Regions from separate parts of the Aneurinibacillus baijiui genome, predicted to be linked through region 3. Evidence: riboswitches for the same ligand, from Rfam matches in the RefSeq annotation. Region 3 holds a riboswitch; each other region holds the start of a gene.
The links. A riboswitch is a leader RNA that binds a small molecule or an ion and turns the genes downstream of it on or off. The one in region 3 is predicted to bind lysine.
Positions count from the first base shown of each region.

Region 1: another riboswitch for lysine. It lies ahead of dapA (4-hydroxy-tetrahydrodipicolinate synthase); the one in region 3 lies ahead of AB3351_RS02455 (amino acid permease).
Region 2: another riboswitch for lysine. It lies ahead of AB3351_RS19575 (aspartate kinase); the one in region 3 lies ahead of AB3351_RS02455 (amino acid permease).

Region 1 is NZ_JBFTXJ020000002.1:576,023-580,239, reverse strand. Features, by position in the region: gene AB3351_RS06255 (YeiH family protein) at 1-174, opposite strand, end outside; gene AB3351_RS06250 (LysR family transcriptional regulator) at 293-1,192, shown strand; lysine riboswitch at 1,261-1,453, shown strand; gene dapA (4-hydroxy-tetrahydrodipicolinate synthase) at 1,672-2,562, shown strand; gene AB3351_RS06240 (deoxyribonuclease IV) at 2,690-3,796, opposite strand; gene AB3351_RS06235 (BsuPI-related putative proteinase inhibitor) at 3,959-4,217, shown strand, end outside.
Region 2 is NZ_JBFTXJ020000014.1:12,171-16,387, forward strand. Features, by position in the region: gene uvrC (excinuclease ABC subunit UvrC) at 1-1,349, shown strand, start outside; lysine riboswitch at 1,428-1,617, shown strand; gene AB3351_RS19575 (aspartate kinase) at 1,806-3,047, shown strand; gene AB3351_RS19580 (biotin transporter BioY) at 3,103-3,678, opposite strand; SAM riboswitch class I at 3,825-3,939, shown strand; gene metX (homoserine O-acetyltransferase MetX) at 4,069-4,217, shown strand, end outside.
Region 3 is NZ_JBFTXJ020000001.1:505,884-510,100, reverse strand. Features, by position in the region: gene brnQ (branched-chain amino acid transport system II carrier protein) at 1-1,215, shown strand, start outside; lysine riboswitch at 1,319-1,507, shown strand; gene AB3351_RS02455 (amino acid permease) at 1,651-3,129, shown strand; gene AB3351_RS02450 (hypothetical protein) at 3,182-3,361, opposite strand; gene AB3351_RS02445 (M15 family metallopeptidase) at 3,607-4,217, shown strand, end outside.

The sequences.
Region 1 (4,217 bases), on a different contig from region 3:
AATAGCGATGACGAGCGGGCCAATGATTCCAAGTCCGGGAAGTAGGGCTATATATTTTGCTGCGACGGCAATCGCCAGTGTGATGCCTATTCCTATCATAAAAGGGGTAGGCTTTTTTTTCTTCTCTGATTTCTGTACGCCTTGCCCTAAAGTGGTTACAGGTTCTCTTATCATACGTTCACCTTCCATCAGATTATTTGTCTGATTTAACTATAGGAGAATTTGAATCATAAGTGAAATACAGTTATATTATCTTAAAGATTAATTTTTTTAATGATTAAAGGAGGCAGCTATGTATTATGATGCGCTGCGTACATTTGTAGCGGTAGTGGAAGCAAAAAGTTTCACAAGGGCGGCGGAAAAACTGCGGCTCTCACAGCCGAGCGTCAGCTTGCATATCAAGCAGCTTGAACATGAATTTGGCAGTAAGCTTATTGATCGCTCCCCGAAGCATTTATATGTGACAACAGCCGGACAAATGCTGTATGAACGGGCGCTGCAGATGCTGAACCTATATGAGAAAACAAAAGAAGACATCTATGCGTACAATCACAAGATTACCGGTACGCTGCATATTGGAGCCAGCTTTACGATTGGTGAATACATCCTGCCTGTGCTGCTTGCTGAGTTTCGCCGTCGCTATCCAGATGTCGAAGTGGAGGTGACGATCGGGAATACGAAGCGGATTATTGAAGCGGTAAAGCTGCTGCAGATGGATATCGGTCTGATTGAAGGGCAGACTAGCGACAAAGACCTTTGCATTGTTCCGTTTATGAAGGATGAGATGCTGCTTGTAGCACCGACGGATCATCCGCTGGCTGCCCGTAAGAGCGTTACACCGGACGTGCTGCAGGATGAAGTCTGGGTGGTGCGGGAAGAAGGATCGGGTACGCGGGTGTATTTTGACCACATGATTCGCTCTCTTGGCATTAAAGTGAAAAAAATGATTACGCTAAGCAGCAATCAGGGGGTTAAAGAAAGTGTAGCCGCAGGTCTTGGCCTCACGCTGCTGTCTAAGTGGGTTGTACGTAAACCGATTCGATATGGAGAACTCAAAGCATTAACCATTCATGAAGAATCCTTCCCCCGTAGGTTGTCCTATATTCTACCTGCGCATGCGGAGCGGACCCTGCTGATCGAAGTTTTCCTTGAAGGGATTTCAAATCGTATGGATGAGGAATTTTCTTCTTGACCTGGACAGGGAAGTTCACTATACTAGCATCAATACAACTTCATATTCAAAAAACCTCATCAACGCTCTGATGAGGTAGAGGTCGCGGGATTTAAGAGTACGCTGTGGGAGATGCAGGGAACATCAGTGAACACAGCAGAAAGGAAAAACCGCCGAAGCTTGTCTGGCTTCTCTGGTCAGATGGGTTGGGGCTGTATCCGAAGAGGAACAGAACTGTCACGCGTAGATCATACCGGATACGCGTGGTGCGCTATCTTGCAGGAGATACGGAGATGGGGTGGACGATTATTTGTTCATTATCCATCTGCGACCCGTGTTGTAGGTGTTTTTATTTTTCGCCTGTATCCTCCTAATCATCCGGTTAGGAGTTTTTTTATGACACGGGTCGGTACGTTCCTACTCCGATATGCGCGCCGAGACATAGGGGAGAAAGAAACGCAAAATATGCCTATGTGATACGACGATAAGGAGGAATCGGAATGATTGATTTTGGAAGAATGCTAACGGCAATGGTAACGCCATTTGACAAAGAATTGAATGTAGATAAGAAGCGGACGGAAGCTTTGGTGGAGCACTTGATCGCCACGGGTACTACCGCATTGGTTGTGGCGGGTACGACAGGAGAATCGCCTACGCTAACCGGCAGTGAGAAGGTCGCATTATTCCGCCATGTAGTGGAGTTGGTTAATGGCCGCATTCCGGTCATTGCCGGCACAGGCAGCAATAATACGGCTGCATCGATTGAACTGACACAGCAAGCTGCACAGGCTGGCGTAGATGGTATCATGCTGGTCGTGCCTTACTACAATAAACCGTCGCAGGAAGGGCTGTACCAGCATTTTAAGACGATTGCCCAAAGCACAAAGCTTCCTGTTATGCTGTATAATATTCCGGGCCGCTCTGTGATTAATATGACGGCTGAGACGACCGTTCGTCTGGCAACGGATGTAGCAAACATTGTAGCCATCAAGGAAGCGAACGGCGATCTTGGCCAAATGTCCCGCATTATTGAGCAGACGCCGGATGATTTTGTGCTGTATACAGGAGATGACGGCATGACGCTGCCCTGTATGTCCGTTGGCGGCAAAGGTGTCGTCAGTGTTGCAAGCCACGTCATCGGTCGTGAGATGAAAGAAATGATTCAGGCATTCGCAGGCGGAGAGGTTGCCAAAGCAGCCAGGATGCACCGTCAATTATTGCCGATCTTTGAAGGTTTGTTTATCGCAGCTAATCCGACGCCGGTCAAAGCAGCACTTAACATGCAGGGCATTCAGGTTGGCGGCGTACGCCTGCCGCTTGTTGATTTGACGGAGGAGGAACGTACTTTTGTAACGAATTTGTTTCCCCAAAAAGAGCTTGTGATTGTATAGGCAGTAGGATTCAGGAGAGATAAAATATATAGATAAACAGAGAAAAGCCGCTCTTTTGGAGCGGTTTTTTTGTGTAGGAGCTCATGACATGTAGATATGCCATGGGCTCCTCTTTTATATGGAAAACCTATTTTACATCCATGCCCGACAGCCAGGCGATCAAGCGCTTATTGATGCCTTCCTCGGATTCATCCGGCAGCAATTCCGCCCGCGTCACAATATCAAACAGCTTCTCTAACGGTTCGCGCGGATCTTCCTTCTTTAACTTCTTGTCCTGCAGCACTTCCCAATTTTGTACGACATAATCGCGCCGATTGATTCCCTCTCTGGCGAAGTAGGCACCAAGCGTCTCGACATCGCCCAGAAAATTATCGGAAAAGCGCTCCTGAACCGTGCCGCGTAGCAAAGCAATCTCGACTTCATACATCGGAGACTGATCGGTTTTATTTTTACCGATCCACGGTGTTTCCAGGATGATCGGTTTTCCCTGCGCCGCTTCATGATGGACAATGTAGTTGATGGCATCAAAGCCGATCAAGCCGGAGCCGATCGGAGCATGACGGTCCTTGGCAGCCCCACGGAAGTTTTTGCTGTCATTAATATGGAAGACGGCCAGGCGGTCAAGGCCCACGGTTCGGTCGAACGCTTCCATGACGCCGTCAAAATCATTCACAAGATCATATCCGGCATCGTGCGTATGGCACGTATCGAAGCATACCGTCAGCTTATCGTTCAGCTTGACTTTATCGATAATCGCGGCTAATTCTTCAAAGTTCCGGCCGACTTCTGATCCTTTGCCTGCCATTGTTTCCAGCGCAATGTTGACTGTCTGTCCGGTGTGCAGCACCTCGTTTAATCCTTCCGCGATCCGGTTGATACCGTATTCTGCGTCCTTATCCGTATAGGCGCCCGGATGCAGCACGATATTATTGACACCAATGTATTCTGCGCGCTTGATTTCTTCCTGAAGGAAAGACACCGCCAACTCGAACGTGCTTGGCTTGTACGATCCGAGATTAATGATGTAAGGCGCATGCACCACGATGTCCTCGATGCCGTATTCTTTCATCAGTGCGAGCCCTTCTTCGACGTACTGGTCCTCCATCGGCTTGCGCCGGGTGTTTTGCGGTGCTCCTGTATACACCATGAACGAGGTGGAGCCGTAGCTAATGGCTTCTTCTACCGCGTTCAGCAATCCTTTTTTAGAAAATGAAACGTGTGATCCTATCTTCATTGTATGTATCACTCCTCACCGATCTATTGTAGCAGAAATCAGCAGCAAATATGAATGGTAACGCCGTGCGAAACAATCGGGAAAATTGCTGGTTCCTAAAAAAATGCATACTCTTCGCATACATATCACGTCAAAAGAGTAACCGAATGGGGAGGGATAAGCATGAAGAATGTAAACATCAAGTCGGTAGCCATTGGTGTAGTGTTGGGAAGTGTCATGACGGCAGGGGTTGGCTATGGGGCATCGTCGCTTACGCAGGTTGCGGTAGATTTGACCCCGGTTACGATTAAAGTAGGCGAGGAAAGCAAGTCAGGTACATATCACAACGGCAAAGAGAACCTGCCGCTTACGATGATGTACAAGGATACAACCTATGTGCCGATCCGCTTTATCAGCGAAGCGTTAGGCCAGGAAGCGACAT
Region 2 (4,217 bases), on a different contig from region 3:
GCAAGAATATGCCGAAAAACGTCTGTCTTTACTATCATCTGGGGCAGTGCGTAGCCCCGTGTGAATACGAAGTAGAAACGCAGCAGTATGATGCCATGATCGAGGAAATCAGCCGATTCTTCAGCGGGAATTATGGAGAGATCAAGAAGACGCTAAAGCAGCAAATGGAAGAAGCGGCAGAGAATCTTGAATTCGAGCGTGCTAAGGAACTGCGTGACCAGATTCAATACATTGAAGCCATTATGGAAAAGCAGAAGGTTACGTTTAGTGACAATGTTGATCGGGATGCCTGGGGCTACCATGTCGATAAAGGATGGATGAGTGTACAGGTTTTCCATATTCGTCAGGGTAAAATGATTGAGCGTAACGTAGGTTCTTTTCCGTTCTATGGTGAAAAGCATGAAGATTTCGTTTCCTATGTTGTCCAATTCTATCTAAAGGACCACGTCAGGCCAAAAGAAGTGCTGCTTCCGACAAGTGAAGGGATAGATGGGCTTGAAGAGGCGCTTGGTACCAAGGTTCTTATTCCGCAGCGCGGTCCAAAAAAACAACTTGTGGATATGGCGCAGGAAAATGCGCGCATTGCACTTGAGGAGAAGTTTGCGCTGATGTCACGGGATGAAGCCCGTACTATACAGGCGGTGCAGAAGCTAGGCGATGTGCTCGGCATCGGGTATCCGAAGCGGATTGAGGCGTTTGATAACTCGAATATTCAAGGGGTTGATCCGGTTTCGGCGATGATCGTATTTACTGATGGTAAGCCGGATAAGAAAGAGTATCGTAAATATAAAGTCAAAACGGTTATCGGCCCCAATGATTACGGCACGATGAAAGAGGTTGTCCGCCGCCGGTATACCCGTGTGCTGAAGGAAGGATTGGACCTGCCAAATTTGATTGTAATCGACGGAGGCAAAGGGCAGATCTCTGCTGCTGTGGATGTATTGGAGAATGAACTCGGTCTTTTTATCCCGGTATGCGGATTGGCTAAAGATGAACGGCATCGTACCGCTCAGTTGCTGGTAGGTGATCCGCCTATCCCTGTTGAGTTAAAGAGGGATAGCAATGAATTCTATCTGCTGCAGCGAATTCAGGATGAGGTGCACCGCTTTGCGATCACATTCCACCGTACTACGCGCGGTAAGACGATGTTCCACTCAAAGCTCGATGATATTCCGGGTATCGGAGAGAAGCGTAAGAAGCTTTTGCTTAAGCATTTTGGTTCGATCAAGCGCATGCGAGAAGCGACCGTGGAGGAGTATCGTAACCTTGGTATCGGTGATAAGCTGGCCCGTCAGATTTTAGAATACTTACAGGAGACAAAAGAGGGAACAGCCGAACAAGCCGAATAAAAGTAATTGTCAAGATTATTAACATATGGTACCATATACAGAAATTGAATAGTAAGCAAATAACGCCTCACTTAAATAGGGTGAGGTAGAGGCGCGAAAACCATAAGTATTCCGCTGGAGGAATGAGAATCCAGGGAAAGCGGGAGAAAGGGGAATTCGCCGAAATGGCAGAACGGATCTCAACGTCTGCTGTTGGGTCTGCATTGAACAAATGCAGAACTGTCACCGGATCATCGTCCCAGATAGCCGGTGGAGTACTATCTCGCACAGGGAGTAGGGAAGTGAGCGTTCGCTGTCATTATATTTCTTGAGAATCTACAGACAACCGCTTTGGCCTATGCCTTGCTGTTGTCTTTTTTATTGATCCGGCATTGCGTTCTCTAACCCTCATATGTGTGCGGAGTACTCTGATAATGAAGAGAAGAATATTATCTTAATTTGAGGAGGGTACACAAAGTGAGCATAATTGTACAAAAATTTGGCGGTACATCCGTCGGCACAATCGAACGAATTCAAGCAGTAGCCCAGCGTGTCATATCAACGGTGCAGAAGGGCCATCAAGTGGTTGTGGTAGTATCAGCAATGGGAAAATCGACCGATGTCTTAGTGGATATGGCGAAGCAGATTACGGATGAGCCACATCCGCGTGAGATGGACATGCTGCTTACAACCGGGGAGCAGGTATCGATCGCATTATTGACGATGGCACTTCAAGAACAAGGCCAGGCTGCTGTATCTATGACCGGATGGCAAGCAGGAATCATGACAGAAGATATACATATGAAGGCTCGTATTGATCGGATTGATACCGCATTCATCATAGAAGCATTGAATAAGGGAAACGTGGTGGTAGTAGCCGGGTTTCAAGGAGTTTCGGCGCATGGAGAGATTATGACGCTTGGGCGCGGCGGTTCTGATACGACCGCGGTTGCATTAGCTGCGGCACTTGATGGAAAAAAGTGTGAAATATATACGGATGTGGACGGAGTCTATACGGCAGACCCGCGTATGGTTCCTCTTGCCAGAAGGCTTGTGAGCATCTCACATGATGAGATGCTAGAGCTTGCGACGCTTGGTGCAGGTGTTCTGCATCCACGTGCGGTGGAGTGCGCGAAGCAGCATCAAGTAAGTGTAACGGTTCGATCGAGTTTCACTGAGGCAGAAGGAACGATGATAGAGGAGGAAGCGAATATGGAACAAGGACTTGCAGTGAGCGGCATCGCTCATGATAAAAATGTCGCCAAAATTACGGTAGCTGATCTGCCGTCAAGAGTGGAGGCCATGGCTAAGCTCTTTGCGGTGTTGGCTGAGGAACATATTAATGTCGATGTTATTGTACAGAGTGCGTATGAAGCGAATACGACAAATGTGTCATTTTCGGTAAGCGGAGATGAAGTAAAGAAAACACTCGATGTATTGCTGAAGCATCGCGAAGCGCTGCAATTTGGCTATGCGATGGCAGAGGAGGAACTTGCTAAGGTATCTATCGTAGGCGCAGGTATGATTACAAACCCAGGGGTAGCTGCTCAGATGTTCACCTGCCTTGCGGAACAAGGAATTGAGATCAAGATGGTATCTACTTCGGAAATTAAGGTCTCTAGCATTATTCCAGTGGAAAGAATAGAGGATGCTGTACAGAGTCTGCATACATCGTTTGGGTTAGATGTCAAAGAGACTGCTGTTGTATACGGAGGATAAAAAAAGCAAGCCCATGCCAGATAAAAACGGCATGGGCTTGTCCTTTTTTCAGTACTTACGCGACGCTTCGATTATTGCGCACAGAAGCAGGCAGGAGACCTGCTGCGTCAAGTCGGTGGCGGATGAGGATTCCCAGGTAAGAAGCGGCCGCCACTTTTACCAGGTCAGGAATAACGAACAGTCCCATTCCGAATGTGAATGCCTGGCCCCACGATAGACTCAAGACGAGCTTAAGCTGGGTAACACCGAACGCATAAATAATTAGTAAGCCGATAAGATTAGCAACAAATGCGCGGGTAAATGTGATATCCTTACCCTTAAAGATTGTTCCCATAACAAAAACCGCTACAACGTATCCGAGCAAATAGCCACCTGTTTTGCCGATGAGAATGCCCATCCCACCTGAGAATTGGGCAAATACCGGAGCCCCAATGGCTCCGAGCAGTAGATAGAGCAGAACGGCGATTGTACCATAGCGGCGACCGAGAATAATGGGGGCTAGCGCAATGGCAAAATTCTGCAGGGTGAATGGAACTTGCGGAATGAATGAGATAGAAATTTGTGCGAAGACGGCGATGATCGCACAGAATAAGGCCGATAAAATTAACATTTTTCTACTTTCAATGTTCATAGGTTGCTCCTTCGTGATAATTTGTTAACCTAATACATAATATAAGTTTACAAAGCGGATGTCCTTTTTGTCAATATTGACATTAGTCAGTAAAAACCGTAGTATTGAACTAACTCGTAGAAAGTCGGAATACAATTTTATGATAGCTCTTATCAAGAGAGGCGGAGGGACTGGCCCGATGAAGCCCGGCAACCCCGCGCGTTTGCGCGGATAAGGTGCTAACTCCAGCAGAACGATATGTTTCGTTCTGGAAGATAAGGGGAGGTATGCGCCATATAAACGCCTCTTCCTTATAGGAAGCGGCGTTTTTTTCATGACATGAAGATAAACGCTAAGAGGAAGGGAAGAGGGATTCTTCTGACTTCCTGCTAGAAAGGAGTGAATAAGCGCATGATACAGAAGATGGTTATAGATGAAATAACGTTGGAGTGTGGAGCTACACTCAAGCAGGTTGAGATTGCTTATGAGGCGAGCGGGACGCTAAATGAGGAGAAGACCAATGCGATTTTGGTGTGTCACGCGCTTACCGGTGATGCATA
Region 3 (4,217 bases):
GCGTTTTCTCTTGCCGGTTTTGTTCTCTCAGCAGCGGGGCTTCCGATCCTTGGCGTAATGGCTGTTGCTAAAGCCGGTGGTTTTCGTACGCTTACCGGGCGGGTTCACTCATCCTTCGCCTTCTTATTTCCGTTTCTTATCTACGTATCGATCGGTCCTGGATTAGCCATCCCACGCGCCGGAAGCTTGGCTTACGAGATGGGAGCCGCGCCTTTTTTGCCGGAAGCTCTTAAGACAGGTACGCTGTCAATGGCACTCTATACACTCGTCTTCTTCGGCCTGGTCTATTGGCTCAGCTTATCTCCGTCGAAGTTGATCGACCGCTTCAGCAAGCTGCTTACGCCGCTTCTGCTTACTCTTATTGCACTGATTTTTGTCAAAAGCTTTCTAACGCCGATGGATACGCTGTCGACCCCTAAAGGAAACTATGGCTCGATTCCTGCTTTTCAAGGATTCCTTGATGGCTATCTGACAATGGATGCACTCGCCGCACTGGCTTTTGGCATCGTAATTGCCAATACCTTGAAGGCAAGCGGTGTACAGGAAGGACGCGCGCTATCACGGGCGATGATGTATGCAGGACTTGGAGCCGGGCTATTGCTCTCCGTCATTTATCTGGTTCTCGGATACCTTGGAGCAGTCACTCCAAACGCCGGAGAAGCTGAGAATGGCGCTCAAATTCTAACGTTAATGATGAATCATCTGTTCGGAGCAGGCGGCACACTGCTGCTTGGCCTTACGTTTACGATTGCCTGCTTATGTGTATCCATCGGACTCATCACATCCTGCAGCCAATTCTTCGCTTCTGTATTCCCCCGGCTATCCTATCGCATGTGGGCTACAGTACTTACGGTTGTAAGCTTTGGTATCGCTAACCTCGGACTGACACAGATCCTCAGCGTATCGGTTCCTGTTCTAGGTATTTTATATCCAATAGCGATTACACTTATTCTGCTCGCGCTGACGCATCGCTATATCGCCAATGCGCCGTCTATCTATCCAGTATCTGTTGTACTTGTAGGACTTTTTAGCATACTGGATACTTGTAACACATTATTCTTTGCCGGTAAATTGTCTAGCGCCTTCACTTTTCTTCCGCTGTACAAGGAAGGTTTCGGATGGGTGCTTCCGGCGTTGGCCGGTGTGCTTATCGGATATATTACAGACCGCATTCGCGGCGTAAAGGCACAGCACAATGAGAGGCATGCCGCATAAAAGTAAATTGATAGAAAAATAAAACTTGTTGATTAATCACCTAATCTTTTATATACTTAACACATTGTTTTCAAAATAAATACACGACAATCCTCATCATCAACGGTGAGGTAGAGGTCGCGACTGTTATCAGTACGGGGCAGGAGGCACGAAGATTGCCTGTGAAATCCCCGGAAAGGAACAGCCGCCGAAGCTGGTGTACTTCTTCGAGTACATCGGTTGGGTCCGTTATCGAACAGGAACGGGACTGTCATGTTTGCTTTCCGGGCAAACGTGGTGTGCTATCTTCATGGAAGGTATGATGCGGGTTATTTAGAAATACCGCCGACAATTCCTTGGCGGTATTTTTTTATATTTCCCACTCCTTTCCTTCCCCTTTATTCATCTTTACAGAAGGAGTGTTTCTACGTGCAAGACAATGTATCGCAACAAACCGTGGCAGAGTCTACCCCGAATGCCTCGCATTCTTCTGAGCGGCAGTTGAAGCGCGGACTGAAAGCGCGCCACCTCACTATGATCTCTCTTGGCGGATCGATCGGAACCGGGTTGTTTCTTGCCAGTGGAGGTGCCATCAGTACGGCGGGACCGGGCGGAGCGCTGGTAGCCTATGTCGCCATTGGCATTATGGTATATTTTCTCATGACCAGCTTAGGCGAGCTGGCTACGTACATGCCGGTACCCGGCTCTTTTAGTACGTACGCGTCCCGTTTTGTTGATCCATCGCTTGGCTTCGCACTCGGCTGGAATTATTGGTATAACTGGTCGATTACAATTGCAGCCGAACTGGCGGCAAGTACGCTGCTGATCAAGTTCTGGTTTCCGGATAGCTCCTCATTTTTATGGAGCGCACTATTCCTGCTTCTTATGTTCGGCCTGAATTATCTGTCCGTGCAGGCCTATGGTGAATCCGAGTATTGGTTTGCTCTTATTAAAGTTGTTACGGTTATTATTTTTATCGGAATCGGTCTCTTGATGGTATTTGGGATTATGGGCGGTGAAGCGGTCGGCTTCTCGAATTTTACTGTCGATAACGCGCCGTTCAATGGCGGCTTCATGGCATTGCTGGGTATTTTTATGGCAGCCGGCTTCTCCTTTCAGGGAACGGAATTGCTCGGGGTTGCTGCCGGTGAGAGCGACAATCCAAAGGAGAATGTTCCAAAAGCGATCCGGCAGGTATTCTGGCGTATCCTCCTGTTTTATGTTCTCGCCATCTTCATGATCGGATTGCTGCTGCCGTACACGCATCCAAGCCTGGTCAGCAGCGATATCGAGACCATCGCAAAAAGTCCGTTTACAATTATTTTTGAAAAAGCAGGATTGGCTTTTGCCGCTTCTGTAATGAATGCGGTAATTCTGACTTCCGTTCTCTCTGCCGGGAACTCAGGTATGTATGCCTCCACCCGCATCCTTTATGTGCTGGCCAAGGAAGGCAAAGCGCCGAAGCTATTCAGTCATCTCAATCGTCGCGGCGTTCCGGTCTATGCATTATTGGCGACTACCGCTGTCGGTATGGTAGCATTCCTTGCTTCCTTCTTCGGAGACGGAGTTGTATATACTTGGCTGCTGAATGCCTCGGGAATGTCCGGCTTTATCGCTTGGCTTGGCATCGCCATCAGCCATTATCGCTTCCGTCGTGCATACGTTGTACAGGGGCGGGACTTGCGTGATCTGCCCTACCGTGCCAAATGGTTCCCATTCGGCCCGATTTTTGCTTTTGTACTCTGTATGATCGTCATTCTCGGACAGAATTACACAGCATTCATGGGAGATCAGATCGATTGGAACGGTGTCTTGGTCTCCTATATCGGTCTGCCGCTATTTCTTCTGCTGTGGCTTGGCTATAAAAAAGTGAAAAAGACAAAGGTTATTCCTCTTGAAGAGTGCCGTTTCGACGACGCTATCGATGAACGATAAGACAACAACGAAAGGGGCTGCCCATCACTTATGGGACAGCCCCTTCTTCTATCTATTGTATAACCCTCACTTTTTTTGTTTTTGCGCTACTTGAACAAGCGTATTTTGCTTCCTCTTCACTCATGTCCGTAGCAAGCTTCACTTCTATACTTGGATCATCAATGACCTTTTTGATCTGCTCCATAACATCATAAGGAGATAAACCCGGCACCAGACGCGTGTTGAGTGTCACTTCTATCTACACATACACCGACATGCAAACCGTTTCATACGTTTGTTTTTCTAGATAAACTAAGTATTAGAATTTACCTTCCTATAGTAAGAAAGCCGCCTCTTACTTATAGCTAGTTAGCTAATAGGAAATAGGAACGTTTTTCCTTATGAATCGGAACTTATTTTGCACATCGTACGTCTGCATACATAGAAAGAGAGGGTACTGCATGCTGCCCTAGAACAACGAGTGAAGGAGACTATTTTATGCGATACAAGAAAAAATGGCCTGCCATGCTTCTCCTGCCTGCTCTCATGCTATCAGCATGTCAGGCCATCCCAGAGTCTACACCGCCCGCTGCAACCAGTCAAAACGCGAACGAAGCTCAAACTCCACTGACAGCGTCAGCACAGTCGACACCGGCTTCAAGCGAGCAGCAACAAGCGAAAACACTACAGCCAAAACCGGAGAATAAGCCAGCTTCTTCCACTGTTTCTTCAAGGAATACAGAGCAACATACAAAACCGGCAAAGCAAGCAACCCATTCCTCTTCAGATAAAATCATCGTCACGAATGCAGCAAGCGTGATGGTTCTCGTTAATAAAAAACGGAACCTGCCGGAAAATTATGAACCCGCCGACCTCGTTGTACCGAATGTGCCTTTTTCCTTTGCCGGGAACCATCCAAAAAAACAGCTTCGCCGCTCGGCCGCCCGCGCACTTGAAGAGTTGTTCGCACAGGCTAAGCGAGAAAAAATTGACTTGAAAGCCGTCTCAGGCTATCGATCCTATGCAACCCAGAAGGCTATTTTCACTCGGAACGCCAAGCAAAAAGGCGAAGCAGCCGCCAACCGTACAAGCGCATACCCAGGTCAAAG